4 regions of the Kitasatospora sp. NPDC002227 genome follow, and region 4 is predicted to be linked to each of the others. Evidence: riboswitches for the same ligand, from Rfam matches in the RefSeq annotation. Region 4 holds a riboswitch; each other region holds the start of a gene.
What was found. A riboswitch is a leader RNA that binds a small molecule or an ion and turns the genes downstream of it on or off. The one in region 4 is predicted to bind cyclic di-AMP.
Positions count from the first base shown of each region.

Region 1: another riboswitch for cyclic di-AMP. It lies ahead of ABT095_RS34350 (transglycosylase family protein); the one in region 4 lies ahead of ABT095_RS03260 (transglycosylase family protein).
Region 2: another riboswitch for cyclic di-AMP. It lies ahead of ABT095_RS22790 (M23 family metallopeptidase); the one in region 4 lies ahead of ABT095_RS03260 (transglycosylase family protein).
Region 3: another riboswitch for cyclic di-AMP. It lies ahead of ABT095_RS08265 (glycoside hydrolase family 16 protein); the one in region 4 lies ahead of ABT095_RS03260 (transglycosylase family protein).

Region 1 is NZ_JBEOWY010000062.1:13,625-20,611, forward strand. It holds gene ABT095_RS34340 (DUF397 domain-containing protein) at 56-292, opposite strand; gene ABT095_RS34345 (sirohydrochlorin chelatase family protein) at 724-1,620, shown strand; cyclic di-AMP (ydaO/yuaA leader) riboswitch at 2,028-2,189, shown strand; gene ABT095_RS34350 (transglycosylase family protein) at 2,174-3,373, shown strand; gene ABT095_RS34355 (hypothetical protein) at 3,474-3,674, shown strand; gene ABT095_RS34360 (DUF7937 domain-containing protein) at 3,671-4,198, opposite strand; gene ABT095_RS34365 (LacI family DNA-binding transcriptional regulator) at 4,301-5,341, opposite strand; gene ABT095_RS34370 (glycoside hydrolase family 13 protein) at 5,343-6,987, opposite strand, start outside.
Region 2 is NZ_JBEOWY010000026.1:67,743-74,729, forward strand. It holds gene ABT095_RS22755 (ATP-binding protein) at 1-250, opposite strand, end outside; gene ABT095_RS22760 (PP2C family protein-serine/threonine phosphatase) at 521-1,654, opposite strand; gene ABT095_RS22765 (hypothetical protein) at 1,733-1,933, opposite strand; gene ABT095_RS22770 (TetR/AcrR family transcriptional regulator) at 2,128-2,703, opposite strand; gene ABT095_RS22775 (alpha/beta fold hydrolase) at 2,703-3,542, opposite strand; gene ABT095_RS22780 (tautomerase family protein) at 3,706-3,909, shown strand; gene ABT095_RS22785 (YiaA/YiaB family inner membrane protein) at 3,921-4,211, opposite strand; cyclic di-AMP (ydaO/yuaA leader) riboswitch at 4,418-4,576, shown strand; gene ABT095_RS22790 (M23 family metallopeptidase) at 4,590-5,432, shown strand; gene ABT095_RS22795 (hypothetical protein) at 5,605-6,501, opposite strand; gene ABT095_RS22800 (GNAT family N-acetyltransferase) at 6,577-6,987, shown strand, end outside.
Region 3 is NZ_JBEOWY010000006.1:228,036-235,022, forward strand. It holds gene ABT095_RS08235 (glycosyltransferase) at 1-636, shown strand, start outside; gene ABT095_RS08240 (1-acyl-sn-glycerol-3-phosphate acyltransferase) at 702-1,358, shown strand; gene ABT095_RS08245 (tetratricopeptide repeat protein) at 1,384-2,574, shown strand; gene lepB (signal peptidase I) at 2,578-3,357, opposite strand; gene ABT095_RS08255 (MoaF-related domain-containing protein) at 3,451-3,780, opposite strand; gene ABT095_RS08260 (hypothetical protein) at 3,999-4,271, shown strand; cyclic di-AMP (ydaO/yuaA leader) riboswitch at 4,432-4,631, shown strand; gene ABT095_RS08265 (glycoside hydrolase family 16 protein) at 4,634-5,818, shown strand; gene ABT095_RS08270 (hypothetical protein) at 5,822-6,283, opposite strand; gene ABT095_RS08275 (antibiotic biosynthesis monooxygenase family protein) at 6,384-6,695, shown strand; gene ABT095_RS08280 (IclR family transcriptional regulator) at 6,703-6,987, opposite strand, start outside.
Region 4 is NZ_JBEOWY010000002.1:310,034-317,020, forward strand. It holds gene ABT095_RS03250 (FtsB family cell division protein) at 1-259, opposite strand, end outside; gene eno (phosphopyruvate hydratase) at 348-1,634, opposite strand; gene ABT095_RS03260 (transglycosylase family protein) at 1,790-2,599, opposite strand; cyclic di-AMP (ydaO/yuaA leader) riboswitch at 2,601-2,782, opposite strand; gene ABT095_RS03265 (NAD(P)/FAD-dependent oxidoreductase) at 3,100-4,533, shown strand; gene ABT095_RS03270 (hypothetical protein) at 4,550-5,518, opposite strand; gene ABT095_RS03275 (cytochrome P450 family protein) at 5,765-6,987, shown strand, end outside.

The DNA of each region.
Region 1 (6,987 bases), on a different contig from region 4:
AAAGGCCGCCGCAGGTCCCATGACCCACGACGGCCTCGCGGTACGGCAGCGGCGGTCAGAGCGCCAGGTGGTCGAACTCGCCGTCCTTGGCACCCAGCAGCAGCGCCTGGATCTCGGCCCGGGTGTAGATGAGCGCGGGCCCCTCGGGGAAGCGCGAGTTGCGCATCGCGACGTCACCGCCCGGCAGGGCGGCGAACTCCACGCAGTTTCCCTGGGAGTTGCTGTGGCGGCTCTTCTGCCAGACCACGCCCTCCAGGTCCGCAGCAGCCATGCCGTTGTACGTGTTCTGCATCGTCATTCTCCCGAGCTGCCTGGCTTTCGCCTCACTTGACGTGATGATAGCCCGAATGCACGTGCATCAGCACGGGCAATTGCGCGTGCATAAGCCACTGTCACTGGCCTCTTCTTCCGCTCCGACAAGCACAGTTGACGCCCCGTAAGAGGACATATTCGGGCGAATGACGACTGGTTCGATGACGCCCCGTACCGGGAGGGCGCCACCGCGTTGATCTTCGACCCGCTTGATCGACTCACGGTCCGTCACCTTGGCCGGTCCATGTGACCAGCATCACGCGGAATACGGGCTTACGCTTGCCCGGATTCGGGCAACGGGCCAGTTGATCACCTGTTATGTCCGCTCATGTCCTGATTGACCGTCGATGCCCGGGGCGTGGACGGGAGCCGCCTGCGTACATGTCGGCGTAATGTCCTACGATCTCCGCCATGAGCACCGCAGCCATCCCGGGCGCGCCACTGCCCGTCCGCACGCCAGGCTCCCGCGCGCGGGGGCGCCACCGCCGCCCCGAGCGTCCCGAGATCCCGACCGGAGCCCCGGCCCTGGTGCTGGCCGTCCCCGCCACGGCCGGGCCCGAGGCCCGCCCCGTCGTCGACGAGCTGCTCTCCGTCGTGCGCGGCGAGCAGCCGGGCATCGAGGCCGCCGCCGGGTACCTGGCGAGCCCCGAGGGCGAGGACGCCCCCACCGTCGCCGAGCTGCTGGCCCGGGCCGCCGAGGCGGGCCTGCCCGCCCCGGTGCTGGTCCCGCTGCTGGCGGGCCCGCACGACTACCTGGCCGAGCTGCGCGGGCTCGCCGCCGAGCACGGTGCCGTCGTCACCGACGTGCTCGGCCCGCACCCGCTGCTGGCCGAGGCCGTGCACGTCCGCCTCTCCGAGGCCGGGCTGGCCCGGGCCGACCGGGCCCGGCTCTTCGCCATCACCACCGCCGCCGACGGCGTGGTGCTGACCACGGTCGGCGGCGAGGAGGCGGCTGCCGCCGCCGGGATCACCGGCGTGCTGCTGGCCGCGCGCCTCGCGGTGCCGGTGGTGGCCGCGGCGCTGGACGTGCCGGGTTCGGTGGCGGCCGCCGTCGCCCACCTGCAGCAGACCGGTTCGCAGCGCCCGGCGCTGGCCCCGCTGGTGATCGGCCCCGAGGCCGACCCGGAGCTGCTGGCCACCGCCGCGGAGGAGACGGGCTGCCCCAGCGCCGCCCCGATCGGCACCTACCAGGCCGTCGGCCAGCTGATCGCCTCCACCTACCTCGCCGCCCTCCCGGCCCCCGCCGAGCCGGCCGAGGCCCCTCAGCCGGAGCCCGTGGCCGGCCCGGTGGCCCAGCCCGCCGAGTAGCCCTCCCCGCGCCTCCGTACGGCCCGTCGACACCCCGTGTCGGCGGGCCGTTCGTCATGCCCCCGGCGCGGGCCTTGGCCCCCGGCCCGGCAGGACCTTCGACCCTGGCGGCCAGGCTTTACCGCAGCTTGACCGAACTGTGTCACCTGCCGCCCGCGGCGGAATCGCCGTCAGTCCACAATTCTGAGCCACCGCCAGTTCCGCCGTGCGGCACAGGGTTTGACGGTATGCGAGCCATCGCCGTGGAATTGGCCGGATTCCGGCGCCGGTAAATGGTTTGAAGATGATCTGTGATGGCGGTCACAGTGTTTGCAGATTCAACTTAAGTCTGCCTAATGTCCTCCCGTTCGTGGTCACACGGACCCAGCTCATCCGGGACGCCGAGTCCTGCCGCCGGGCGAGCTGGCAGCGCAGAAACGCACCACGGCAGGGGCGGGGGAACCAGGTAAGTCGCCCGGAGGCGGTCCAGCGGACCGCGGCCGGGCTTGGGGTGAAGCCGTGCTCAGCACGGCCGGGCAACTCCAGCCCGAATCCGACAGCTCACCTCGCAGGCGTGGGAGAGGAACGCATCTTCATGCTGCCCATCAACGCGACCAAGCGTGCCCGCCGTCTGATCGCCGCCACCGGTGTCGTCGGCCTCGGTCTGACCATCCCCTGCCTGACCGCCGGTGCCGCCTCGGCCGCCTCCGTCTCCACCTGGGACAAGGTCGCCCAGTGCGAGAGCAGCGGCGACTGGAGCATCAACACGGGCAACGGCTTCTACGGCGGCCTGCAGTTCACCTCGAGCACCTGGGCCGCGTACGGCGGTCACGACTACGCCGCGCAGGCCAACCAGGCCACCAAGGACCAGCAGATCTCCGTCGCCGAGAAGGTGCTCGCCGACCAGGGCCCCGGCGCCTGGCCGGTCTGCTCCATCCAGGGCGGCCTGACCCGCGGCGGCGCCGCCCCGCAGGTCGACACCTCCGCCAAGTCGAGCGCCCCGGCCAAGTCCGAGTCCTCCGACGCCGCCGCGCCGACCGCCGACTCCGGCTCCAAGTGGGGCCACCGCGGCGAGCACAACTGGGGCCAGCAGGCTGCCGCCCCGGCCGCCGGCACCGGTACGTACACCGTGGCCGAGGGCGACTGGCTCTCCACCATCGCCCAGAAGAACAACGTCCAGGGCGGCTGGGAGAAGCTGTACGACCTGAACAAGTCCGTCCTCACCGAGGGCCCGGACATGATCTACCCCGGCCAGCACCTGAGCCTGGGCACCGCCGTCGCCACCCCGCAGCAGGCCCCGGCCCAGGCCGCCCCGCAGCAGCAGGCCGCGCCGAAGGCCACCACCCGCACCACCTCGGCCAAGCGCTCCGGCGCCCCGGCCAAGGCCGCCGAGGCGCAGGCCCCGGCCGCGACCGGCAGCATGGCCGCCGCGATCGCCTTCGCCGAGTCCAAGCTGGGCCAGGCGTACGTCTACGGCGGCACCAGCGACGGTGGCTGGGACTGCTCGGGTCTGACCCAGGCCGCGTTCCGCCAGGCCGGCATCTCCCTGCCGCGCGTCGCGGCCGACCAGGCCGACGCCACCCACCGCGTCTCGCTGGACAACCTGCAGCCGGGCGACCTGCTCTTCTGGTCGAACAACGGCAGCAACTCGGGCGTCTACCACGTCGCCCTGTACGTCGGTGACGGCAAGTACGTCGAGGCCGCCAACCCGCGGGCCGGCGTGAAGACCGAGACCGTCGCCAACTGGGCGCCGGACTTCGCCGGTCGCATCTGAAACACCGCCTGACCCGCAAGGGCCCACCCGCCGGGGGTGGGCCCTTGCGGCGTCCCCGGGTACCTGGGCATGCTGATCCCACCGACACAGGGGGATGACCATGGCCAAGGTGACCGTCTCGCTCGACGCCGACCTCGCGATCGAGGTCATGATGCTCTCGGGCACCCGCAGCCCGCAGGACGCCGTCGAACTGCTGATCCGCGACTTCCTGGCCCGCGGCCGCCGCACCGAGGCCCGCACCGGCGAGGCCCAGCAGACCCGGCAGCCCGCCGAGCACGACCAGATCGCCGCGGAGGGCTAACCCGCGTCCTTGCGAGGGCGGTCGTTCCGGCGGCGCGTGAAGACCAGGAAGCCCGCGAAGGCCACCACCGCGACGATCACGCCCGCCAGGGTCGCGCCGCGGAACCAGGGCGCGTTGACGTCCATCACCCGCTGGCCCGCGTGCGCGCCGCTGCCGCGGCCGACCACCACGCCGAGCGTCCACAGGTTCGGCAGGGCGAGCAGCACGGCCAGCGCCAGCCAGGCCAGCGTGACCTTCCAGGAGCGTCGGCGGTAGAGGCCGACCCAGGCGGCCATCAGCGGCAGCAGGGTGCAGCTGACGCCCAGGCACAGGCCGAGCACCAGGCCGGTGCTGAGCCGCCCGTCCACGGCGTCGCCGATCCGCTGGGACCACCAGCGCGGGATGGTGGCGGCCAGGACGAAGTACGCGGCCACCACGACCACCAGCAGCCCGCCGCCGAGCAGCAGCCGCTTGCGCCAGTCCCGGTGCGCCGCCGGCTCCGCGGCCTTCGGGGCGCCCACTTCGTCCGTACCGCTCGGCTCCATGATCCGATCGTCACCCCGCACGGGAGCCGGGGAGCCCGGACACGCCGAACGGGGCGCCGTCCGGGGGACACTCCCCCGCACGACGCCCCGCGTCGGAACGGACTACTTCGCGGCCCCCGTCGAGCCGCGCATCACCAGCTCGGGCTGGAACATGAACTCCGCCCGCTGCCCGGGGTTGCCGCCGACCTCCTCCAGGAGGGCGTCCACCGCAGCCGTGGCCATCGCCTCGACCGGCTGGCGGATGGTGGTCAGCGGCGGCTCGGTGAACGCTATCAACGGCGAGTCGTCGAAGCCGACCACCGAGACGTCCTGCGGCACCGAGAGCCCTCGCTGGCGCACGGCCCGGATCGCGCCGAGCGCCATCAGGTCCGAGCCGCAGACGATCGCGGTGCAGCCCTTGTCGAGCAGCGCCCCGGCGGCCGCGTGGCCGCCCTCGACGCTGAACAGGGTGTGGTGCACCAGCGCCTCCGCCTCCTCGGGCGTCTTGTGCAGCACCTCCCGCAGGGCGGCCGTGAAGCCCTCGATCTTGCGCAGCACCGGCACGTACCGGCGCTGGCCGACGGCCAGTCCGATCTGCTCGTGGCCGAGCTCGTGCAGGTGCTGCACGGCCATCCACATCGCCGAGCGGTCGTCCGGGGAGATGAACGGCGCCGAGATCTTCTCGCTGTAGCCGTTGATCAGCACGAACGGCACCTGACGGCCGGTCAGCTTGGCGTACCGGTCGTGGTCGGCGGTGGTGTCCGCGTGCAGACCGGAGACGAAGACGATGCCCGCCACGCCCCGGTCGACCAGCATCTCCACCAGTTCGTCCTCGGTGGAGCCGCCCGGGGTCTGGGTGCAGAGCACGGGCGTGTAGCCGTGGCGGCTCAGCCCCTGCTCGATGACCTGGGCCAGGGCGGGGAAGATGGGGTTGCTCAGCTCCGGGGTGATCAGGCCGATCAGCCCGGCGCTGCGCTGCCGCAGCCGGGTCGGGCGCTCGTAACCGAGCACGTCGAGCGCCGCCAGCACGGACTGCCGTGTGGTGGCGGAGACGCCTGCCTTGCCGTTGAGGACGCGGCTGACGGTGGCTTCGCTGACCCCCGCCTGCGCCGCGATGTCCGAGAGTCGCGCCGTAGTCACGATCCCAGAGCCTATTGCACCCATGTCAGACCGCCCACCAGCTGGTGCTGTCCGATGCCAGAACGATCTCGCCGCCGTCCACCACCGGCTCGTCCCCGGAGGCCAGCAGCAGCTGGCCGGGAGCGGCCACCCGGACCGGCTCGGCGGTGGTGTTGGCGTAGCAGACGAAGGAGCCCTCGGCGCTGTCGCGGCGGAAGGCGAGCACGCCCTCGGGGGCGTCCAGCCAGGTCACCTCGGTGCCGCCGCCGAGCGCGGGGTGCTCCCGGCGCACGGCCAGCGCGCTGCGGTAGAGCTCCAGGGTGGAGGTCGGGTCGCCGGTCTGGCTCTCGACGCTCAAAGAAGCCCACTCGGCCGGCTGCGGCAGCCAGGACGGACCGCCGGCCACCGGGCCGAAGCCGTACGGGGCCTCGGTGCCGGACCACGGGAGCGGCACCCGGCAGCCGTCGCGGAAGCCGTCCTGTCCGCTGGCGCGGAAGAAGGACGGGTCCTGGCGGACCTCGTCGGGCAGGTCGGTGACGTCCGGCAGGCCGAGCTCCTCGCCCTGGTAGAGGTAGGCGGAGCCGGGCAGCGCCAGCATCAGCAGCGAGGCGGCCCTGGCCCGGCGCAGGCCCAGCTCGCGGTCACCCGCCGTGCGGATCTGGGTGCCGCCGGGCGGGTTGGCGAAGCGGGTGGCGTGCCGGGTGACGTCGTGGTTGGAGAGCACCCAGGTGGTGGGCGCGTCGACCGGGCGCATCGAGTCGAGCGAGAGGTCGATGACCTCGCGCAGCGCCGCCGCCTCCCAGTGGGTGCCCAGGTACTGGAAGTTGAAGGCCTGGTGCAGCTCGTCGGGGCGCACGTAGTTGGCCGTGCGCTGCACGGTCGGCGTCCACGCCTCGGCGACGCCGATCCGCTCGCCCGGGTACTCGTCCAGGATCATCCGCCAGCTGCGGTAGATCTCGTGCACGCCGTCCTGGTCGAAGAAGGGCATCACGTCGTTGCCGAGCAGCTTGAGCTGCTCGGAGCCACCGATGTCCGGCAGGCCGGGGGCCTTGACCATGCCGTGCGCGACGTCGATCCGGAAGCCGTCCACGCCCATGTCCAGCCAGAACCGCAGGATCGAGCGGAACTCGTCGGCGACGGCCGGGCTGTCCCAGTTGAAGTCCGGCTGCTCGGGGGCGAACAGGTGCAGGTACCACTCGCCCGGGGTGCCGTCGGGGTTCTGCGAGCGGGTCCAGGCCGGGCCGCCGAAGATGGACTCCCAGTCGTTGGGCGGCAGTTCGCCGTTCGCGCCCTGGCCGGCACGGAAGTGGTAGCGCTCGCGCAGCGCCGAGCCGGGGCCCTCGCGCAGCGCGCGCTGGAACCACTCGTGCTGGTCCGAGGAGTGGTTGGGCACCAGGTCGACGATGATCCGCATGCCCAGCTCGTGCGCGTCGCGGATCAGCCCGTCCGCGTCCAGCAGGGTGCCGAACATCGGGTCCACCGCGCGGTAGTCCGCCACGTCGTACCCGGCGTCCGCCTGCGGGGAGGCGTAGAAGGGGGAGAGCCAGACGGCGTCCACGCCGAGGTCGCGCAGGTACGGCAGGCGGCTGCGGACGCCCGGCAGGTCACCCATCCCGTCGCCGTTGGAGTCGGCGAAACTGCGCGGGTACACCTGGTAGATGACCGCGTTGCGCCACCAGTCTCTGGACGCG
Region 2 (6,987 bases), on a different contig from region 4:
GTCGGGCGACACTCAGGAAGGCGCGCTGGGTCGAGGTGTTGAGCTCCTGTTCGTGCAGGATGGCGGCGCTCTCGGCGTCCCGGCGGGCGCTCTCCTCGTGGAGCCGCTCCCGCAGTGCGGCGTTCTCCTCGCCCTGCTCGGCCAGTCTGGCCCGCAGATTGGCGGCGACCGCGTGGTAGCGGGCGGCGGCCAGCAGCGAGAGGGCGGCGAGCACACCGGCTGCGGTGCTGAACCACTGAGTCGTCGTCACGCCGCGAATTCTAGGGCGATGATCCTATCCATGGGTGAGCAGTTCTGACGTTGAGTGACCTGATTGCGTCGGTTTTCGGCCCTTGCGTGCAGCGGTAGTCGGGTTTCGGCCATCTCCCGGCCACCTTCCCAGCCACTGCTCAGCCTGGTCAGCGGATCGGCGGGCCGCTCGGGCCCGTCCGGCGACGGCCCCACCAGCGGTGTCCCGCCGGTGGCCGGATCGGGTGTCAGGCCCGGGCGGTTGGCGAAGAGCCCGGGGCCGGCCGCCCGCTCACGCCCCGGCGCCGAGGCGGCGCAGGACGACCACCGTCCGGTCGTCCGCGACGTCCGGGGCGACCAGCCGCAGCAGCTCGGCCGCCGGGTCGGCCGGGCCGCCGGTGCGCAGCAGCGGGGCCGCCGCGGCGAGCAGCCGTCCGATCCCTTCGTCGATGTCCTCGCCGGGCACCTCCACCAGCCCGTCGCTGTACAGCAGCAGGGCGTCCCCGTGCTCCAACTGCCCGCCCGCGGCGGGGAAGGAGGCCCCCGGCAGGATCCCCAGCGCCGGCCCGCCGGCCTCCCGCAGCTGCCAGCTGCCGCCGAGCGCCCGGTGGTAGTGGGCGGCCGGCGGATGCCCGGCGTGGAACAGCCGGTACTCCCCGCTGGAGGGCCGCAGGGCCAGGTGCACCGCCGTCGCGAACTCGTCCTCCCAGTCCAGCCGGCACAGGTAGTCGTTGGCCCGCGGCAGGAAGGACTCGGCGGGCACCGAGCCGAGCAGCATCGCCAGCGCCCCGGAGAGGTGCATCGACCGTGCGGCCGCCCGGCTGCCCTTGCCGGAGACGTCCACCAGGACGACCTCGAGCAGGTCACGCTCGGCCCGGTGCGAGGCGAGCAGGAAGTCCCCGGAGAAGAAGGCCCCGCTCACCGGGGCCAGTGCCCGGTGGAACCGCCAGTCCAGCAGGTGCACCGGCATCCGGCCCAGCGCCCTGGTCCGCTCGGAGAGTTCGAGCAGCATCGAGTCGCCCCGGGTGCCGCGCAGGCCGAGCCGGGTGCGGTAGCGCGAGGTGAGCAGCACCAGCACCGCGGCGGTCACCACCACGATCGCCGAACCGGGCCGCAGCCCGTACGGGGTGCGGACGAAGAAGTCGATGACCAGGCCGGCCGCGACCGGCACCATCAGCATCAGCTGGCGGCGGGTGTGCAGCACGAACCCGCCGCAGATCACCGGGAAGACCAGAGTGGAGGGCGGGCACAGGTCCGGCCAGCGGACCGACACCCAGGTGAGCAGGCCGGTCAGGCCGGTGAGGACGCCGAGGGCCGTCCGCTCGGCGGCGGTGTCCCCGTCCAGGAGCCGGCTCAGCCACCGGCCCAGCGGTCCGCGCCGCAGCCGCAGCCCCACCTGCCGCGCCACCGTCGTGACTGCGGGCACCCCCACCTCCGCGCGGGACCGATCCGGACAATCCGCCCAATCTATCCCGCGCCGCTCTCCGAGCCGGGGAGGCGGGCGTCACTGCCCGTCGGACTCCCCGTACGTCTGGACCGGCCCGGCCGCCACCGGCCGCAGCCGCCACGCGGACCGGGCTACCTCGAACGCCCGACGCACCGCGCCGCCCGCCCTCTCGGCCGGCACCGCCCCGGCCGTCGCCGTCACCGGCGAGGCCGTGCGCTGGCCCGGGATGAGACCGGTGGTACGCGCGGTCTGCGTCATGCTGCCCACACCCCTTGCTGAGATCCGCTGCTTCCCGAACAGTACGTGCTCAGTCTGAGGGACAACATGCGTCGGATTGGTCTCGAATTCCCACCCAAATCCGTACCGGTCGTGACCAACCGACACACACTCAGCTCCCGTCGGGCGCCGCCGCCACGGTCGGGGTGCCTCGCGTCCCCCGCCGGAGGCGGGTCTCAGCTCCCGGCGGGCGGCCAGTGCCGCAGGCCCTCGGTCAGGACCCGGGTCAGGCGGTCGCGGGTGGCCGAGAGGTCCGCCGCGAGCTGGAAGGCGCCGGCGGTGGTCAGGGAGGCGAAGCCGTGGGCCATGGCGCGGACGGTGCGGGCGGCGTGGACGGCCTCCTCGCCCGCCAGGGCGTAGCCGCGCAGGACGGCGATGATCACACCGACCAGCCGGGCGGCGGCCTGCTGCAGGTCGGCGTCGTCCTGCGGGGCCTGGGGGAGGGCGGCGTAGCGGTACGGGGAGCGCCCGGCGTAGGCGAGGTAGGCGTCGAGCAGGGCGGCCACGGCTTCGTCGCGGCTGAGGCCAAGGACGGCCTCGCCGAGCTCGGTGGCCAGGTCCTCGGTGACCCGGACGGCGATCAGGCGCCGCAGCTCGGGCAGCCCGCCGGGCACGTGCTTGTAGAGCGAGGGGGTGGCCACGCCCGCCTTCGCCGCCACGGCGGCCAGCGTCAGGCCCTCGGGGCCCTGGGCGTCGAGGAGTTCGAGGGCGTGGTCGACCACGGCCCGCGGGGTGAGTCCGGCGCGCGGCATCAGGCCACCTCCGCCAGGAAGGGCAGCAGCGCCTCGGCGGTGGCCTGCGGGAACTCCGCCATCGGGTAGTGGCCCGCGCCCTCGATCAGCACGGTCCGGGCGTTCAGCGCCTTCGCCTGCCGCTCGGCGACGGCGGCGGGGGAGGGGAAGTCGGGGTCCTTCTCGCCCATGATCACCAGCGCCGGGCTCTGCACGTCCGCGCCCCAGCCGACCGGCGCGGAGTCGCCGAAGACGTAGCCGCGGGTGGCGACCCGCCGCCCGGGGGTGCGCAGGGCGTCGACCAGCCCGGCCACGTACGCGTCGTGGTCGGCCGGCTTGGCGGTCGGGAATGCCATCTTCCGCAGGTAGAGGCCCCAGAACGCCGGGAACCGGAGCACCGTGTGCCCGAGCGCCTTGACCATCACGCGCTGGAGGGCGTTGGCCGGCAGGTTCTCCACGAACCCGTCGATCAGCGCGATCCCGGCCACCCGCTCGGGGGCGAGCCCGGCGGCCTTGACCACCGAGGCGGCGGTGTACGAGCTGCCGACCAGGGCGGCCCGCTCGATGCGGAGGTGGTCGAGCAGGGCCAGCGCGTCCGTCGCGATCGCGGCGGGGGAGTAGTCGTCCCACTCGATCGAGGACTCGCCGAAGCCGCGCAGGTCCATGGTGACCACCCGGTGCCCGGCCGCGAGCAGCAGCGGGCGCAGGTGCCGGTAGGCCTGGCGGGAGTCGAGCATCCCGGGCAGCAGCAGGACGGGGGTGCCCTCGCCGGAGCCGCTGTCGTCGAAGGCGATCCGGCCGCCGGGGAGGTCGAGGTACTGGGTGGCGGCGGTGCTGGGCGCGTTGACGGTGGCGTTCACTGCGTTCTCCTCGTGGCCGGTGCGCTGTGCCTGATAGCCATAAAGCTAAGGCTAATAGCCTTAGCCGTCAAGCCCTCGGACGCGCGCCGTCGCGCTCGCCGCCGTGGGGTACCGTCTCGGGACCCGTTCGACGCCGTCGATCCGACGCAGCCAAGGAGCCCTCGTGCCGTTCATCAACGTCAAGCAGCTGTCCGGCCGCACCGACGAGCAGAACGCGGCGATCACCCGCGAGCTGACCGCCGCCTACGCCCGGATCACCGGCGTGGCCGCGGAGAACATCTGGGTCGCGATCGAGGAGATCCCCGCCACCCACTGGTCCTCCGGTGGCGTCACCTTCGCGGCCAAGCGCGCCGCCGCCCAGGAGTAGTGGGGCCCACCTCAGGCGGCGTCCACCCGGAAGGGGTCGTGCTCGGCCAGCAGCTTGTCGAGCCTGGCCTGGTCGACCCGGCTGGTGAGGGCGCCCTCCTCCTGCCGGTCGCGGATCACCTTGGCCAGCGTGAACGCCGAGGTGATCTCGTAGAGCAGGCCGACGGCCAGGAATCCGCGTACCCAGGAGCTGACGGGCAGATAGGCGATGCCGATGGCGAGCGCGGCGCTGGCGAGGCCGAAGGACAGGATGGCCTGGAGGTAGTAGGCGGAGGTGGTCCGGCTCTGCAGCTGTGTGGTCATGTCATCCAGGATCGCCAACTCCCGCGCGCGGCACCTGAGTACGGATACTCAACCGTTGCCCGTCCGGGCAGTGGGCAAATCGGTCCTAACCGCTCGAAACATGTCAGAGGTCTGGACCGAGATGTTCAGTGGCTTGGAATCAGGGGCCACTCGGATTAACGTTTGATAACGCAGCGCGGTCGGCAACGCCGTACCCGAAACGGCACCGTGCGCCGTCGCCTAATCCATGGACCCGCCCTCACCGGTGGGCCCGGGAGCCGGGGAACCACGTTCCACTGGGGTGAATCAGCCGGGCCCGCCCGGCCGTAGGAGACCTTCCTGCTCCGAACCCGTCAGCTAACCCGGTAGGCGCGAAGGAAGGAAAGGAGCGCGCCTCCCGTGGCGTCGACGCACTCCCCCGTGGCCCCCGGCCCGGCCGACCACCTGCTGGACGAGCTCGTCATGCCGACGGCCGACGAAGGCGCCCGCCACCGGATGCCCCGCCAGGCCCGGGTCGGCGGCCCGCTGATCGGCGTCACCGCGATGGCCGCCTCACTCGGCGCCACCGGCTTCGCCGCGGCCGCCACCGCGCCCACCGCGCCGGTCACCACCCCCGACGAAGCCCCGGTCACGGCCGACCCGGGTCTCGCGCTCGCCGCCCGCATCCAGCAGCAGGCCGACGGCAGCCGCACCGCCGCGGAGGAGACCCGGCTGGCCGCCGCCCAGGAGGCCGAGGCCAAGCGGGCCGCCACCCAGGCCGAGACCCAGCAGGCCCCGGCCCCGGCTGCCACCCCGGCCCCCGCCGAGCAGCCGGTGGCCGACGGCTTCGCCCTGCCGGTCAGCGGCTACGCGCTCACCGCCCACTACGGGCAGTCCGGTTCGTACTGGTCCCAGCTGCACACCGGCCTCGACTTCGCCGCCCCGACCGGCACCCCGGTGGTCGCCGTCGCCGCGGGCACCGTCAGCTCGGCGGGCTGGTCCGGCGCGTACGGCTACCGGGTGATCCAGACCCTGCCGGACGGCACCGAGCTCTGGTACTGCCACCTCTCCGCGATCACCGTGGCCTCCGGCCCGATCGCCCCCGGCACCCAGCTCGGCCGGGTCGGCGCCACCGGCAACCCCCCGGGCCCGCGCCCGGGTGCCGCCCCCGCCGCCCCGCACCTCCACCTGGAGGTCCGCCCGGCCGGCGCGGCCCCGGTCGACCCGCTGCCCTGGCTGCAGGCCCACGGCCTCCAGCCCTAGGGCCTGTCCGGCCGGTCTTGCCGGGCGCGCGACGCCGGGAATCCCGCCTGGACGCACGCCCGAATCACCCGAGTACGACCCGGTACGAGGGTGACTCGGGCACACGCCCAGCCGGGCCCCCGACGCCGCGCGCTGATCCGACAAGACCGGCCGGACAGGCCCTAGCCGCCCCCTACTCCTCGCCGTCGCCCTGTGCCGCCTCCTGGGCTGCTTCCTGCGCGGCCAGGTACGCCTCGATCTCCGCCGAGCCCGGCTCGGGGGCGAGAGCGGGGTACTCCAGGAGCAGCTCCGGCAGGCCCGGGACCGTCCACTCGCCGAGCAGGCGCAGCGCCTCCCGGGCCACGGCCGCCTCGAACTCGGGGTAGTCGCCGGAGAGTTCGTCCGGCATCGGCAGGCCGAGCGCTTGCCTGTCGGCCAGGTTGTCGTAGCTGCGCCGCATCAGCCACTGCTCGAGCAGCAGCCGGGCGCCGTCGGTGGCCATGCCCACCGAGATCACCCGGGTCGGCCCCCAGCCGCCGTCCCCGCCGACCCAGTCCAGCGTGCCGTCCTCCTCCAGCGCCCCGAAGGCCGCCAGCCGATCGGCCTCGGGCAGCTCCCCGAAGGCGTCCAGCCAGGCCCGCACCGCCGCCGGGTCGCCCTCGTCCACCCCGGCCGCCCGCAGCAGCAGGGTGTAGAGCCGGGGCCAGGTCACCAGGTGCGGCTGCCGCAGCAGCCCGCACAGCAGCTCCCCCTGCCACTCCGCCTCCGCGTGCAGCCGCTCCCACCGCTTGGCGTTCAGCCGCCGGGCCGCCCGCTGACGGTCGATCAGCAGCCGCACCGCCTCCCCGTACGCCTCCGGCTCGGCCGCCGGCTGCACGTACAGGTACATCCGCTCGTACAGCAGCTGCTCCACCACCGGCGAGCTCAGCTCCGGCCACCCGTCGTGCAGGTGTGCGTCGCCGAGCTCGAGCAGCGTCAGCACCGCCCGCACAGCGGACTCGGGCAGCGGCGGGTGGCCCGCCTCGGCCGCCCAGGCGAGCAGATCGGCGGTGCGGGTGTGCGGAGTGAGCTGCAGGTCTTCGACGTTCACCCTGCGTACGGTATCCGGTGGGTCGGCCGGGCGGCGGTATCGTCGGTGGCTCGGCAGACGGCGGAGGAGGAACCGGTGGACGTGAACCCTGCGGCGGCGAGCGGCCCGGTGCGGCTGCTCGGGCCCCGGCTGGCGATCCGCGAGTTCCACCACACCCCCGAGGACGTGGACTCGCTGCACGCCGTCTTCGGCGACCCGGAGACGGCCAAGTACCTGCCCTTCGAGCCGCGCGACCGCGAGCACTGCGCCGACCAGATCGTCCACTTCCTCGACGAGGCCGAGGCCGAGCCCCGCACGGTCTACCGCCTCGCCGTCACCCGGCTGGCCGACGGCGAGCCCGAGTACGCCGTCCCGATCGGCAACGTCGCGCTCGGCCTGGAGGGCAACCGCGCCGCCTTCCTGGGGTACGCGCTGCGCAAGGACACCTGGGGCAACGGCTACGCCGGGGAGATCACCGCGCTGATCTGCGACTTCGCCTTCGGCCCG
Region 3 (6,987 bases), on a different contig from region 4:
CGCGACCACGTGCTCACCCGGCGCCCCTGGCTGGCGGCCGATCCGGTGCTCTGCCCCAGCGAGGGCATGACCGAGCTCGAGCCGGTGCAGACCGGCGCCTGGGTGCTGCCCGACCACCGTCCGCTCCCCGCCGAGCTGGCCGCCTTCCTCGACGCGGGCGAGCCGCCGGTCTACGTCGGCTTCGGCAGCATGGCCGCGCACACCCCGGCGGGCATCGCCGAGGCGGCCATCGGCGCGGCCCGGGCGCACGGGCGCCGGGTGGTGCTGGCCCGCGGCTGGGCCGGCCTGACCGCCGAGGCGGCGGACTGCCTGGTCGTCGGCGAGGTCAACCAGCAGGCGCTGTTCCCACGGGTGGCCGCCGTCGTGCACCACGGCGGGGCCGGCACCACGACCACCGCCGCCCGGGCCGGGACACCCCAGGTGATCGTCCCGCACATCGCCGACCAGCCCTACTGGGGCAGCCGGATCACCGAACTCGGCATCGGGGCGGTCGCCTCCGGCCTCGACCTGCTCCCCACCGCGCTCACCGAGGCCCTCGCGCCGGAGGTGCTCGACCGGGCCCGGGCCGTCGCCGGGACGGTCCGGGGTGACGGCGCCGAGGTGGCGGCGAAACTGCTGCTGAGTTCTGAGTACTGATACTCAGTCGGCTGGCGGTGCGTAGAGGGGAGGATGGGGCCACCGCTCACGAAAGGGTCCCGTCCATGCTCAGCCGGATCGCCAGCGCGCTGGTGCCCGCCCTCGGCCGCCTGTCCGTCACCACCGAGACGCCGGGCCCGGTCGCCCCCGGCAGCATCGTGCTGGCCAACCACAGCTCGCTCGCCGACCCGGGCGTGGTGCTGGCCGCACTGCGGCGGCTCGGCACCGAGCCGGTGGTGCTGGCCACCGCCGGGCTGTGGCGGATCCCCGTGCTCGGCGCGGCACTTCGGCGCGGCGGGCACATCCCCGTCCACCGGGGGACGGCCCGGGCGGCCGAGGCGCTCGACCTCGCGGCGGCGGCCCTCGCGGACGGCCGGGTCGTGCTGATCTACGGCGAGGGCCGCCTGCCCCGACGGCGGGACTCCGGTGACACCGCCCCCACCCCCTTCCGCACCGGCCCGGCCCGCCTCGCGGCCGCCGCCGGCGCCCCGGTCGTCCCGCTCGGCCAGTGCGGCGCCCGCCGCCTCAGCTCCGGCAGCACCACCAAACAACTCGCCGGCCTCGCCACCGCCCCCCTGCGCCGCCCCACCCTCCACGTCCACCTCGGCACCCCCCTCCACCTCCCGCCGGACATCGCCGAGGCCACGGCAGCCGCCCACCGGGCCGTCACCACCGCCTGGCACGAGGCCGAGGTGCGAGCAGGCCGACCGGCGTCAGTATGATCATCGCTCCATCGAGAGGAGTGGCATGTTCGCGGGGCTGTTGGGCGGAGGAAAGAAGCGGGACCTTCAGCGTGCCGACGAACTACGTCTGGCAGGCATTCGGTTCGCGGCGGACGAGAGTTGGGAGCAGGCTGAGCAGGCCTGCCGTCAGGCGGCCGAGCTGCGCACCGCCCGGCTCGGCGCCGAAGCCCCGCTGACCCTGCAGGCCCGCGGCGAGTGGGCGCAAACGCTCCCGCGACTGGGCCGCCGGGACGAGGCCGTGGCCGAGTTCCGAGACTTGGTGCGGCACTGTCCGGCCGTTATGGGTGAGGACCAAGCGATCACCTGCGAGGCGCGGATCTGCCTCGCCAACCTGCTTCTCGAGCAGGGCAGCCCCGAGGAGGCCTTGAGCCTCCTCCTGGCCGTGCTGGGCCGTCGTGCCGCTCCCGACAAGTTCGCCCTGAAGGCCTGGGACACCAAGCTCCGGGTGTGGTCCGCCCTGGGCCGCCACCGCGAGGCCGCCGATGAGGCGCTGGAGCTGCGGGCACAGTACGCCCGGGTCCACGGCGATGACCACATCTTGACGCTGAGGGCCGGGGCCAACCGGGTCCAGAACCTGGTCCACCTCGGCGAGTACGAGCAGGCCGAGTGCGAGTGCGATGAGCTCATCGAGCTGCACGAAGGGAAGGACCTGTTTTGGCAGGCTGTCACGAACGCCCGCGTCCTGGCACTCAACGGGCTCGGCCGCCACGAGCGGGCCGAGGCCACTGCAAGAGCCGCGCTGGAGCAACTGCCGAAGGTGAGCTGGCCCGGCAGCGACATGCGCGTCACCCTGACGCTCGGTCTGGCCCGCAGCCTCTCCGGCAGCGGTCGTGGTGAGGAGGCCTTGGCCGCCGCCGAAGCCAGGGCGGAGTTCCAGCGCGAGGCAGACCGCCGGGTCGCCCTCGCCGCACCGGTCGCCACCGTCACCGCGCAGGTGCTGCTCGGGCTCGGCCGCCTGGCCGAGGCCGAGGCCGAGGCACGGCAGGCGGCCGACCTCGCCGAGGCCCACCTCACCCCGCGTCACCACGCCACCCTGGAAGCCGAAACCACCCTCGGCAGCGTCCTCGCCGCCCAGGGCCGGAGCGCCGAGGCGGCGGAGCAGCTCACCCGCTGCGCCGCCGCCTGGCGTGAGTACTTCGGCCCCCGGCACCCCCGTACCGTCGCCGCCGAGGCGGAACTCGCCGCGCTGGGGTAGAGCTCAGTGGAGCTGCTTCTGGTCGAAGGTGTGGGGGACGGGCAGGGTGTGCCAGCGGTCGATCGGCCAGGCGACCACGAAGGCGCGGCCGACCACGTCGCTGACGGGGACGAAGCCGCCGCTCGGCTCGGCCGTGTGGAAGCGCGAGTCGGCGGAGTCGTTGCGGTGGTCGCCCATCACCCACAGGTGGTCCTTGGGCACGGTGACGGTGCCGGCCGGGTGGTCGTTGCACGGGGTGGCACCGGGGTAGATGTACGGCTCGTCCAGCGGCACGCCGTTGACCTTCACCGGGCTGCCGCTGTCGCACTGCACGGTGTCGCCGCCGACCGCGATCACCCGCTTGATCAGGTCCTTCTCGTCCGAGGACGGCCTCAGCCCGACCGCGGTCAGCGCCTCGCCGATCCCGTCCAGGACGGCGTTGCCCGGCTTCTTCTTCGGATCGTCGCCCAGCCAGTTCGCCGGATCGTGGAAGACCACCACCTCACCGCGCTCCGGGGTGGCGCCGAACCAGGGGGTGAGCTTGTCCACCAGGACGCGGTCGCCGCGCTCCAGTGTCGGCTGCATCGAGTCGGAGGGGATGGAGAACGCCTGCACGAAGAAGGTCTTGATGACCAGTGAGAGCAGCAGCGCCACCACCACCAGGATCGGCAGCTCCTGCCAGAACGGCCGCTTCTTCGTCGTCTTGGAGTCCTTGGCGTCCTTGGCGTCCTTCTCGTCCATCGACTCCTTCGGCGCCTCCGCCGCCTCCGTCGCGGCCTCCTCGGCCGTGTCCTCGGTGCTCATCTCTACTGCTCCCCCTGGATGATTGGTTGGCGGGGAGCCGCGCCCCCGCCCACTGCTAACGAACGAAGGTTCCCGGGCCGAGGGGCCGTCAGGTCAGACCAGCTGCTCCAGGGTGCCGGTGTGCAGCTCGCCGAAGCGGCCGCCCTCGCCCTGGTACGTCCAGAAGACCCGGACCGTCATGGCGCCCAGGTCCATCACGTGGCTGACGGTGATGCCGCTCGCCTCCGTCCAGCTGACGAACCAGATCTGCGGGGCGACCTGGGCGACGTGCAGCGAGACGTCCTCCCACTGGCCGGCCGACTCGCCCAGGCCCTCCCAGCGCAGCCGGGTGCCGTCGGCGGAGTAGGCGTTGCGGAAGGCCGCGCCGTTGTCGACCTGGAACAGGTAGGTGTGTCCGGCGAAGCCAGGCAGGGGCGCGGTCATCTTCGGGCGGTCCTCGTCTCGGGCAGTGGGTGAGCGGCGGTACGGCGTGCTTCGGTGCGGCGTCGGCCGACACACCGGGCACCAACTTATCCGAACCGGCTGACCGGGCGCGGCTCCATTTCGCTTGCTGCTGAACGCGGCGGCGCTCCCGTACGTACCGGTAGGGGGAGGGCGCGCGGCCGACCGGCCGCGTGGACTCGAACCACCTGGGAGGAGAGATGCTCCGCACGATGGCGGCCGGCCTCCTGAGTCTGCTGCTGGCCCTCGGCGGCGCGGGCGCGGCCTTCGCGGCAGCCAACCCGAGCGGCCACGGGCAGCCGAACCAGACCTGCCTCAGTTCCAGTGCGCCGAACGAGCCCGGCCACGCGTCCGGCTCCCCGGGCTCGGCCTTCAACGAGACCGGCCCCGGCACCGGCGGCGCGGCGTACAGCAAGGCGGGCGCGCCGTCCCAGTACGACGTCGCCTGCTACCAGGTCAGCCAGCCGCACTGACGGACCACCCGCTCGACCGCCCCGGGCGGCTCGGCCGCCCGGGGCCCGGTGTGAGGTGCGTCGCTTCGGGGGCGAAGTTCTTGGCCGTGCTCAGCCACCCTGCTTACCGTTCACAAGTCGTCCGCGTCGTGCGGACCCCGTCGTCGGGACGCCGAATCCCACCCATCCGACGCCGGGTACTCGAGCAGGAGAAGAGCGGGCGGGAGCGGGGGAACCAGGTAAGTCGCCGATGCCCCCTGCCCTGCCACCCCGCAGGTGCCGGACGGGCCCGGCTAGGGGTGAAGCCGCTCCACAGGCGGCCGGGCTACCCGTGTGCCCGAACCCGACAGCTCACCTCGCAGGCGTTCACAGGGCTGACCAACATGCGCATATCCGTGACCCCTGCCCGCATCGGCGCCGCCGCCGGTGTCGCGGCCCTCGTGGCCGTCCCGCTCGCCGGCCAGGCCCAGGCCGCCGTCGGCGTGACCCAGGACCGGCTGACCCCGGCCTCGATGGCCGCCGGCCAGGCCGCCTCCGCCGGTCTGACCGTGCACTCCACCTCCTGCTTCACCGCGAAGACCCTCGGCGTGGGCATCCGCGACGCGGCGGGCCGCAACCTGGACTTCCCCGGGTCGGCCTCCAACGTGCGGATCTGCCCGAGCGGCGTCTCGATCACGACCGGCGCGCGCACCCTCCCGGCCGGGACGTACACCCAGTTCGGCTTCTGGCAGGACCTCTCGGGCGGCTGGCACAACCTCGCCTCCCGGACCCTGACCGTCGGCTCCTCGGTCACGCCGACGCCCACCCCGACCCCGAAGCCGACCCCCACGCCGACTCCGACCCCCACCCCGACGCCCACGCCGTCGCCGACCACCGGTTCGCCCGTGCCGGGCAAGGCGCTGACCTGGTCGGACGAGTTCAACAGCAGCGTCGACGGCAACCGCTGGGCGAGCAACACGAGCACCTCGTACCGCTACGGCAACCACAACCCGGACGACAACAAGCTCGACTGGCTGAACCCGAACAACGTGAGCGTGGCCAACGGGGTGGCCACCTTCACCGCGAACCCCTCCAGCCACACCCTGGAGAACGGCAAGCAGGCCTGGGACACCGGCCTCCTCACCACCGAGGGCACGAAGGAGGGCTTCCAGGTCAAGACCGGCGACTACGCCGAGACCCGGGTCAAGCTGCCCGCCGGCTCCGGTGCCTGGCCGGCGCTGTGGACCTGGAAGAACGGCAACGGGGAGATCGACTCGTTCGAGTACCACCCCGACAACCCGAACCTGCTGGAGCTCACCAACCACGTGAAGTCGGGTTCGAAGTACTACACCGACGCGAGCGCGATCAACAAGGACCAGTGGGTCACCATCGGCACCTACTACGGCGCCAAATCGGTGGACTGGTACGTCAACGGGGTGAAGGTCTTCTCCGACGGCACCGGTGTCGGTTCGAACTGGTCCGCGTACGTGATCCTGAACCTCTCGGTCGGGGCCGGGCAGTACCACCCGGCCCCCTCCGGCTCGGCCCCGATCACCATGCAGGCCGACTACGTGCGGGTGTACCGCTGACGGTCAGCTCACCGTCAGGGTGAACGGCGTTTCGTTGTTGCGCGGGTTGTGGTCGTCCAGACTGAAGACCCGTACGTGCCCCTCGGCCTTCGTGCCGGGGGGCACGTCTGCGTCAACGGCCACCGGGACGAGGGCGGTCGCCGTCCGGTAACGCGCGAGGCCGGGGCCGAAGGTGCAGCGCACCATGTGCGGGTAGGTGGAGCAGGTGGCGGGGAAGGTCGGGGTCAGCAAGGTGAACCCGCCGGGCACGTCCACCTCGACGGTGAAGGGGGAAGCCGTGGTGTCCGGCCCGTCGTTGGCCACGAAGGCGTGGACCACCGTCTCGCCGCCTGGGGTCGTCGCGTCCGGATCGATCCGGACCACCTCGAGGTCGGAGTCCGACGGGAGGACCCGCGCCCCCGCCGGGCCGGCGCCCAGCGCCGCCAGGGCCAGTGCCGCCGCTGCCGCCATCGCCAAACGGACCATGCCGTTCACCTTTCACAGAAGGTATTCGATCGACTACCCAATGTAGCGGCGTACGCTGGTTCGTGTCCGGTTTTTCGGCAGATCGTCGGAGGTGGGCGAGATGGGCGGACAGGTGCTGAGCGAGGTCAGTGCGGTCGTGGCGAACGACCGGGAGGCCGAGCTGGTCACGTCGTACCGGGAGCTGATCGCCGGCCCGCTGCCGGACGGGCTGGTCCGCACCGAGCTGCTGCGCGGTGCGGACGGGGTGTGGCGGATCCAGAGCCTCTGGCGGGACAAGGCGGCCCTCGATGCCGTCCGGGCCAATCCGAAGCTGGCGGCGGCGCCCAAGCTGTTCCGGGACGTGGGTGCGGAGCCGCAGCTGTCGGTGTTCCAGGTGACGGCGACTCAGATCGGCGCCCTGATGGTCAGCTGACCTCCGCTCAGGGGGCCAGGACCTGACCGAGTCGGGTCGCGATGTGCCGCATCACGGGGACCAGCCCGGCGCTGCCGGTCTGCTCCTCCAGGGCCTGGATGCGGGCCTCCGGGCCGGAGACCGAGAGGGCGGTCGGGGTCGGCGCGCCCGGTACCGCGACGGCGATGCAGCGTACGCCGATCTCCTGCTCCTGGTCGTCCACCACGTACCCGCGCTCGCGGGCCACGGCGAGCTGGGCGAGCAGCTGGTCCGGGTCGGTCACCGTGTACGGGGTGTGCGACTGCAGCGGCTG
Region 4 (6,987 bases):
AGTGCAGCCGCTCGCGGGCCTGGGTGCGGACGAACGCCGGGTCCTGCCAGCGGGCGCGCTCCCGGCTCAGCTGCTCGACCTGCTGCTTCGCGTGCTCCGCCTTGGCCCGCTGGGCCGCGATCTCGGACCGCTGGGCGATGAACTGCCGGGTCGGGTAGGCGAGGATCGCGACGAGCGAGCAGAGCACCAGGACGAGGACGGTCGCCCGGCTGGTGAAGCGCGGGCGCGCCAAGCGGCCCGGGATCTTCCACTTGGCCATCTCGTCGCCCCTCCTCCAGTCGCACCGGTGCCCCGGCACCCACCCTACGGGGTGAGCGCCGGGGCACCGGTCAGGCGTGCTCGGGTGATCAGCCCTCGTACTTGTAGCGCGGGAACGCGCCGCGGCCCGCGTACTCGGCGGCGTCGTCGAGGATCTCCTCGATGCGCAGCAGCTGGTTGTACTTGGCGACGCGCTCGGAGCGGGCCGGGGCGCCGGTCTTGATCTGGCCGCAGTTGGTGGCGACGGCGAGGTCGGCGATGGTGACGTCCTCGGTCTCGCCGGAGCGGTGCGACATCATGCAGCGGTAGCCGTTGCGCTGGGCCAGCTCGACGGCGTCCAGGGTCTCGGTCAGCGAACCGATCTGGTTGACCTTGACCAGCATCGAGTTGGCGGTGCCGGTCTCGATGCCGCGGGCCAGGCGGGCCGGGTTGGTGACGAACAGGTCGTCGCCGACCAGCTGGACCTTGTCGCCGAGGCGGTCGGTCATGGCCTTCCAGCCGTCCCAGTCCTCCTCGTTCAGCGGGTCCTCGATGGAGACCAGCGGGTAGTTGGCGACCAGGTCGGCGTAGTAGTCGATCAGCTCGGAGGCCGACAGCGCCTTGCCCTCGAACTGGTACGCGCCGTCCTTGTAGAACTCGGAGGCGGCGACGTCCAGGGCGAGCGCGACGTCCTTGCCCGGGGTGTAGCCGGCCTTCTTGATGGCCTCGGTGATGAGGTCGAGGGCCTCGCGGTTGGAGTCGAGGTTCGGCGCGAAGCCGCCCTCGTCGCCCAGGCCGGTGGAGAGGCCGCGGTCCTTCAGCACGCCCTTGAGGGTGTGGTAGACCTCGACGCCCCAGCGGACGGCCTCGGAGAAGGACTCCGCACCGATCGGCGCGATCATGAACTCCTGGATGTCCACGTTGGAGTCCGCGTGCGAACCACCGTTGAGGATGTTCATCATCGGGACGGGCAGCACGTGGGCGTTGGGGCCGCCGAGGTAGCGGAACAGCGGGAGGTCGCTGGCCTCGGAGGCGGCGTGCGCGACGGCGAGGGAGACGCCCAGGATCGCGTTGGCACCGAGCGAGGACTTGTCCGGGGTGGCGTCCAGGTCGAGCATGGCCTGGTCGATCAGGCGCTGCTCGGTGGCGTCGTAGCCGACCAGCTCCGGGCCGATCTGCTCGATGACGGCCAGGACGGCCTTCTCGACGCCCTTGCCGAAGTAGCGGTTCTTGTCACCGTCGCGCAGCTCCAGCGCCTCGAAGGCTCCGGTGGAGGCGCCGGACGGCACGGCGGCACGGCCGGTGCTGCCGTCGTCGAGACCGACCTCGACCTCGACCGTGGGGTTGCCGCGGGAGTCGAGGATCTCGCGGGCTACGACGACATCAATGGACGGCACGAGGCATCTCCTATGGGGACGATGGCGGAGTCCTTACGCCCAGAGCCTAACCGCACCCGGCCCCGCAGCCGCGCTGACCTTGGCCCTGTCTCACCGTGTGGCCGCCTACTCACCGGTAGTTCACCGGCGGGCGGGCGGCCACGGCGCCGGCCGGGTCAGCCGAGCCGGAGCACCTGGCCCGGCATGATGAGGTCCGGGTTGCCGCCCACGGTCGGCTTGTTGGCGTCGTACAGCGCCTGCCAGCCGCCGTTCACGTGCTGGGCCTGGGCGATGCCCGACAGGGTGTCACCGCTGCGGACGGTGTAGCCGTGGCTCGGCGAGGCCGGCTTGGCGGGCGCCTGGGCCGGGGCCTTGGCGGCCTGCTGCGCCTTCAGCTGCTGAGCCGGGGCGGTGAACTGCCGGTAGACGCTCTGGTGGCTGGTCCAGTACCAGCCGCCGTCCTTCTGGTACCAGTACTTGCCGGTGGCGGCGTCGTAGCCGGCCTTGCCCGGGAAGCCCGGGGCGGCCTTGCTCTCGGCGGGCTTCGCAGGCTTCGCCGCGCGGGTGGAGGTGCCTTCCGAGGAGGTGTCCACGTCGGCGGCCGAACCACCCCCGCCCAGCCCGGCCTTGACCGAGCAGACCGGCCAGGCGCCGGGGCCCTGGGAGGCGAGCACCTTCTCGGCGACGGCGATCTGCTGGCCCTTCGAGGCCTGGTTCGCCTGCGCGGCGTACTGGCCGCCGCCGTAGGCCTTCCAGGTGCTGGAGGTGAACTGCAGGCCGCCGTAGAAGCCGTTGCCGGTGTTGATGCTCCAGTCACCGCCGCTCTCGCAGTCGGCGACCCGGTCCCAGGTCGAGACGGAGGCGGCCTGGGCGCCGGTGGCGGCCAGCAGCGGCAGTGCGAGGCCGACGCCCGCGACACCCGCGACGGCGATGGCCTTCTCGGCCTGGGTGCGGCGACGGTGACGGCCCGAACCGGTGAACAGCATGAAATTCCCTCTCCGCACGCCTACGAAGTGAGCTGTCGGGTTCGGACCGGGAGGTGGCCCGGCCGCTGGGCCTCGGCATTCCATGGCGGAACGTTTCGGCTGACGCGGCTTCACCCCAAGCCGTGGAGGACGGCACCAAACCTGGGTCCTCCGCCCCTGCCCGGGGTCAGGTCGGGTGCCCGGCGGCGCGGCGGGCAGGATTCGGCGTCCCGCGCCCCGGGGTTCGCAGCTGCGAACACCAGGGAGAGTAAGCAGAGCGAACGTCAGATCACAAGCTCATATCGCCTGTATCACACCGGAATTACGGGGCGTCATGGATTGCCTACAAACCGTGGGGATATGTCCGGTTCGATACGTATTCAGAGCTCCGGCCGGCGCCTCCGGCGACGCGCCCGGCGAAGCCCCGGGCGCACCTCCTGACTCATCGTCAACTCCCGTACCGGTGCAGCAGGGCGCGGGCTACGATGGGCCAAGCCGGAGGCTCACAACGCGGAGAGCAAGTGAACGGTTCCAGTCCTGACATCGTCGTGGTGGGCAACGGCGTCATCGGCACCTCGCTCGCGTTCGAGCTGGTGCGGCGCGGGATGCGCGTCGTCCTGGTCGGCGAGCGCTCACGCCCCTTCGCGGCCTCGGCCGCCGCCGGCGCGATGCTGGGCTGCTTCGGCGAGGTCACCACCTCCCTGCTCAGCACGCCGAGCGGCCGGGCCAAACTCGCCACCGACTACCGCGCCAGGTCCGAATGGAGCCGCTGGGACGCCGACCTGAGCGCGGCCTCGGGCGCCGAGGACAGCGTGATCACCGCACGTGGGACGGTGGTCCTGCTCAACTCGATCGGGACGGCCAAGGTCGACTCCGCGAACTTCCGCGCCATCGAGTCGGCGCTGCGCGAGTACCGCGAGCCGTTCGAGCACGTGGACCCGGAGGAGCTCGACTGGCTCTCGCCGGACGAGCTCGCGCGCCCCCTCCGTGCCCTGTACGTCCCCGGGGAGCACGGGGTCGACGCCGACCGCCTGCTGGCCAGACTGGACCGCGCCTTCACCGCGCTCGGCGGCACCACGGTGGACGCGGCGGCCGTCCGGGCCGAGGTCAGGAACGGCCGGGTGACCGGGGTCCGGCTCGCCGACGGCGGGTCGCTGCACTGCGACCGGGTCGTCATCGCCGCCGGGGCGCAGTCGCTGAGCCTGCTCGGCGAGGCCGAGGAGGTGCGCCGAAGGATCCCGCCCATGGTGAGCGGCTACGGCGTCTCCGCCCTCTTCGGCATCAAGGACGGCACCACCAGCTCCTCCGTGCTGCGCAGCCCGAACCGGGCCTTCGCCTGCGGGATCCACTGCCTGCCGCGCGGCAACGGCGTGCTCTACGTGGGCGCCACCAATGTGCTCGTGGAGCAGCCCCGGAGCCACGGCACCGTGCGGGACGTGCAGTTCCTGCTCGAGTGCGCCGTGGACCAGCTCTACTCCAAGCTGCCCGAGGCCTCCCTGCTCGCGATCCAGGTCGGCAACCGGCCGGTGCCCGCGGACGGGTTTCCGCTGATCGGCCCGGCCGGGGTCGACGGTCTCTGGCTGGTGACCGGCACCTACCGGGACGGTCTGCACCAGTCACCGCTGCTCGCCAAGCACGTGGCCGCCATGGTCGAGGGCGGCGGGCCGCTGGTCGAGGAACTCGCACCGTTCACCCCGGTCCGCCCGCCGCTGTCCGCCGGCACCCGGGCCGAGATCGTCGACGGCTGCGTCGACCAGATGATGGCCTCCGGCTACGAGACCCGCTGGCGGGTGACGCCGGAGTGGCCGGTGCGGATCGAGGAGCAGCTGCGCCGCCACTACACCGAGGCCGTGGAGTCGCTGCACCCGGTCTTCTCGCCGCCCCCGGAGTTCGTCCCCAAGCTGACGGAGAGCCTGCGCGCCACCCTCACCGGGTACTACGCCGCCTGGAGCTGAGCCGCCGGGCGCCCGCTCAGCCTTCGTCCGTCCGATGGAGGCGGACCAGCGTGTGCAGGTCGATCTTCCCGTACTTGCGCCGGAAGGCGGCCAGCAGCTGCCCGTGGTTCTCCGTGTCGTCCGGGTCCAGCACCACCACGTCGTAGGCGGCCGAGCCGTCGTGCACCTGCAGGGCCCGCTCCCGGTGGAGCGCCTGGGCCGCGATGATGCCGGGCGACGCCACGAACACCGCGCCGTCGACCGTCACGTAGTGCCCCGCGAGCGGCGTGCCCGGCCTGCCGTCGCCCAGCAGGGTCAGCCTGGTGGTCATGAACTCGTCCAGGCTGATGGTGGCCGCGTCGCTCCACAGCTCGCTGTAGCGCGCCTCCACGAAGGCTCCGATGGGCGAGTTCATGGGGATCTCCAGGTGCGAGCCCTCCTCCGCCAGGCGGTCCGTCGGCAGGAAGGAGATCAGGCTGCGGTCGTCCCAGCGGTGCATGATGACCGACGCGCTCGCGTCGTAGATCCGCACCGAGAGGTGGGCGGCCTCCTCGGCGGGCAGCTCGGAGACGAACCGGTGGAGCGTCTGGATGTTCTCGTGGATGCCGCCCATCACGTCGTCGCCCCGCACCGCCAGCTCCCGCTGCCGCTGCTGCATGGTCAGCGAGTCCGGGTTCGCCACCAGTACCTCGACCTGGACCTGCGACCGCAGCAGCCTGCGGACGTTCAGCAGGAAGCGCTCGGCGTACCCCTCCTGGAGCAGCGGGGTGAACGTCGTGAGGATCTGCACCTGCCGGCGCGCCTGCTCGGTCTGCTCCAGGAACCGGCGGTAGTTGAGGCTGGGGTGGAAGCGGAAGATGCCCTCCTGGTTGCTGCGCACCAGCGGGCCGATGACGGCGATCGCCGTCAGCGTGACCATGCCCTCGACGCCGATGTTGAGCGCGAAGTTGCCGAACCCCTGGTCCACCGTGCCGTAGGCGGTGAGGCCGAGCGTGACGCAGCCCACGAGAACGAGCCCCGCGGCGGACGCCCGGGCCCCCCGCTGCCTGCGCAGCCAAGCCGGCCGCCTGCGCGGCCGCCCGCCCCCTGAGCGCATACCTCCCCCTTCGCCCTCCCCGTCCGATTGAAGACCACTTCGTTGCCATACGCAATCGCCTGCGGCACAACAGATATGACGGTATGTCAGACGACTCCCGGACCGGGCCCGAGGCCTGGCGGGCCCAGGACCGCCACGGCGGGATACCGTCGGGGTATGTCTGATCGGCCTGAGCTCTTCACCTGGGGATTCGCCGCCAATCCCTACCCGGCGTACGCGTGGCTGCGCGAGCACGCACCCGTGCACAAGGCGCAGCTGCCGAGCGGCGTCGAGGCCTGGCTCGTGACGCGCTACGCCGACGCCCGCCAGGCGCTCGCGGACAGCCGGCTCAGCAAGAACCCGGCGCACCACGACGAGCCGGACCACGCCAAGGGGAAGACCGGGATCCCGGGCGAGCGCAGCGCCAACCTGATGACCCACCTGCTCAACATCGACCCGCCGGACCACACCCGGCTGCGCCGGCTGGTGTCGAAGGCGTTCACGCCACGCCGGGTCGCGGAGTTCGAGCCCCGGGTGCAGGACCTCGCGGACCGCCTGCTCGACGGGTTCGCCGCCCGTGGTTCGGCCGAGCTGATCCACGAGTTCGCCTTCCCGCTGCCGATCTACGCGATCTGCGACCTGCTCGGGGTGCCGGCCGAGGACCAGGACGACTTCCGCGACTGGGCGGGCATGATGATCCGGCACGGCGGCGGCCCGCGCGGCGGTGTGGCGAGGGCCGTCAAGCAGATCCGCGCCTACCTGGCCGACCTGATCCACCGGAAGCGGGCGGAGCTCGGCGACGACCTGATCTCGGGGCTCATCCGGGCGAGCGACCACGGGGAGCACCTGACCGAGAACGAGGCGGCGGCCATGTGTTTCGTGCTGCTCTTCGCGGGGTTCGAGACCACCATCAACCTGATCGGCAACGGCACCCTCGCCCTGTTCCGCAACCCCGGCCAGCGGGCGCTGCTCCAGTCCGCGTTCGCCGAGGGCGACGGCCAGCTGGTGGACACCGCGATCGAGGAGATGCTGCGCTACGACGGACCGGTGGAGCTGGCGACCTGGCGGTTCGCCACCGAGCCGCTCGACATCGGCGGGCAGCGCATCGCGGTGGGCGACCCGGTGCTCGTCGTGCTGGCCGCCGCCGACCGCGACCCGGCCCGCTTCAGCGACGAGAACACCCTGGACCTGGCCCGCGCGGACAACCCGCACCTCGGCTTCGGCCACGGCATCCACTACTGCATCGGCGCACCGCTGGCCCGCCTGGAGGGGCGCATCGCCTTCCGGACGCTGCTGACCCGGCTGCCGGACGTGGAGCTCGCGGTGGACCCGGAGGAGCTGCGCTGGCGCGGCGGGCTGATCATGCGCGGCCTGCGGGAGCTGCCGGTCACCTTCACGCC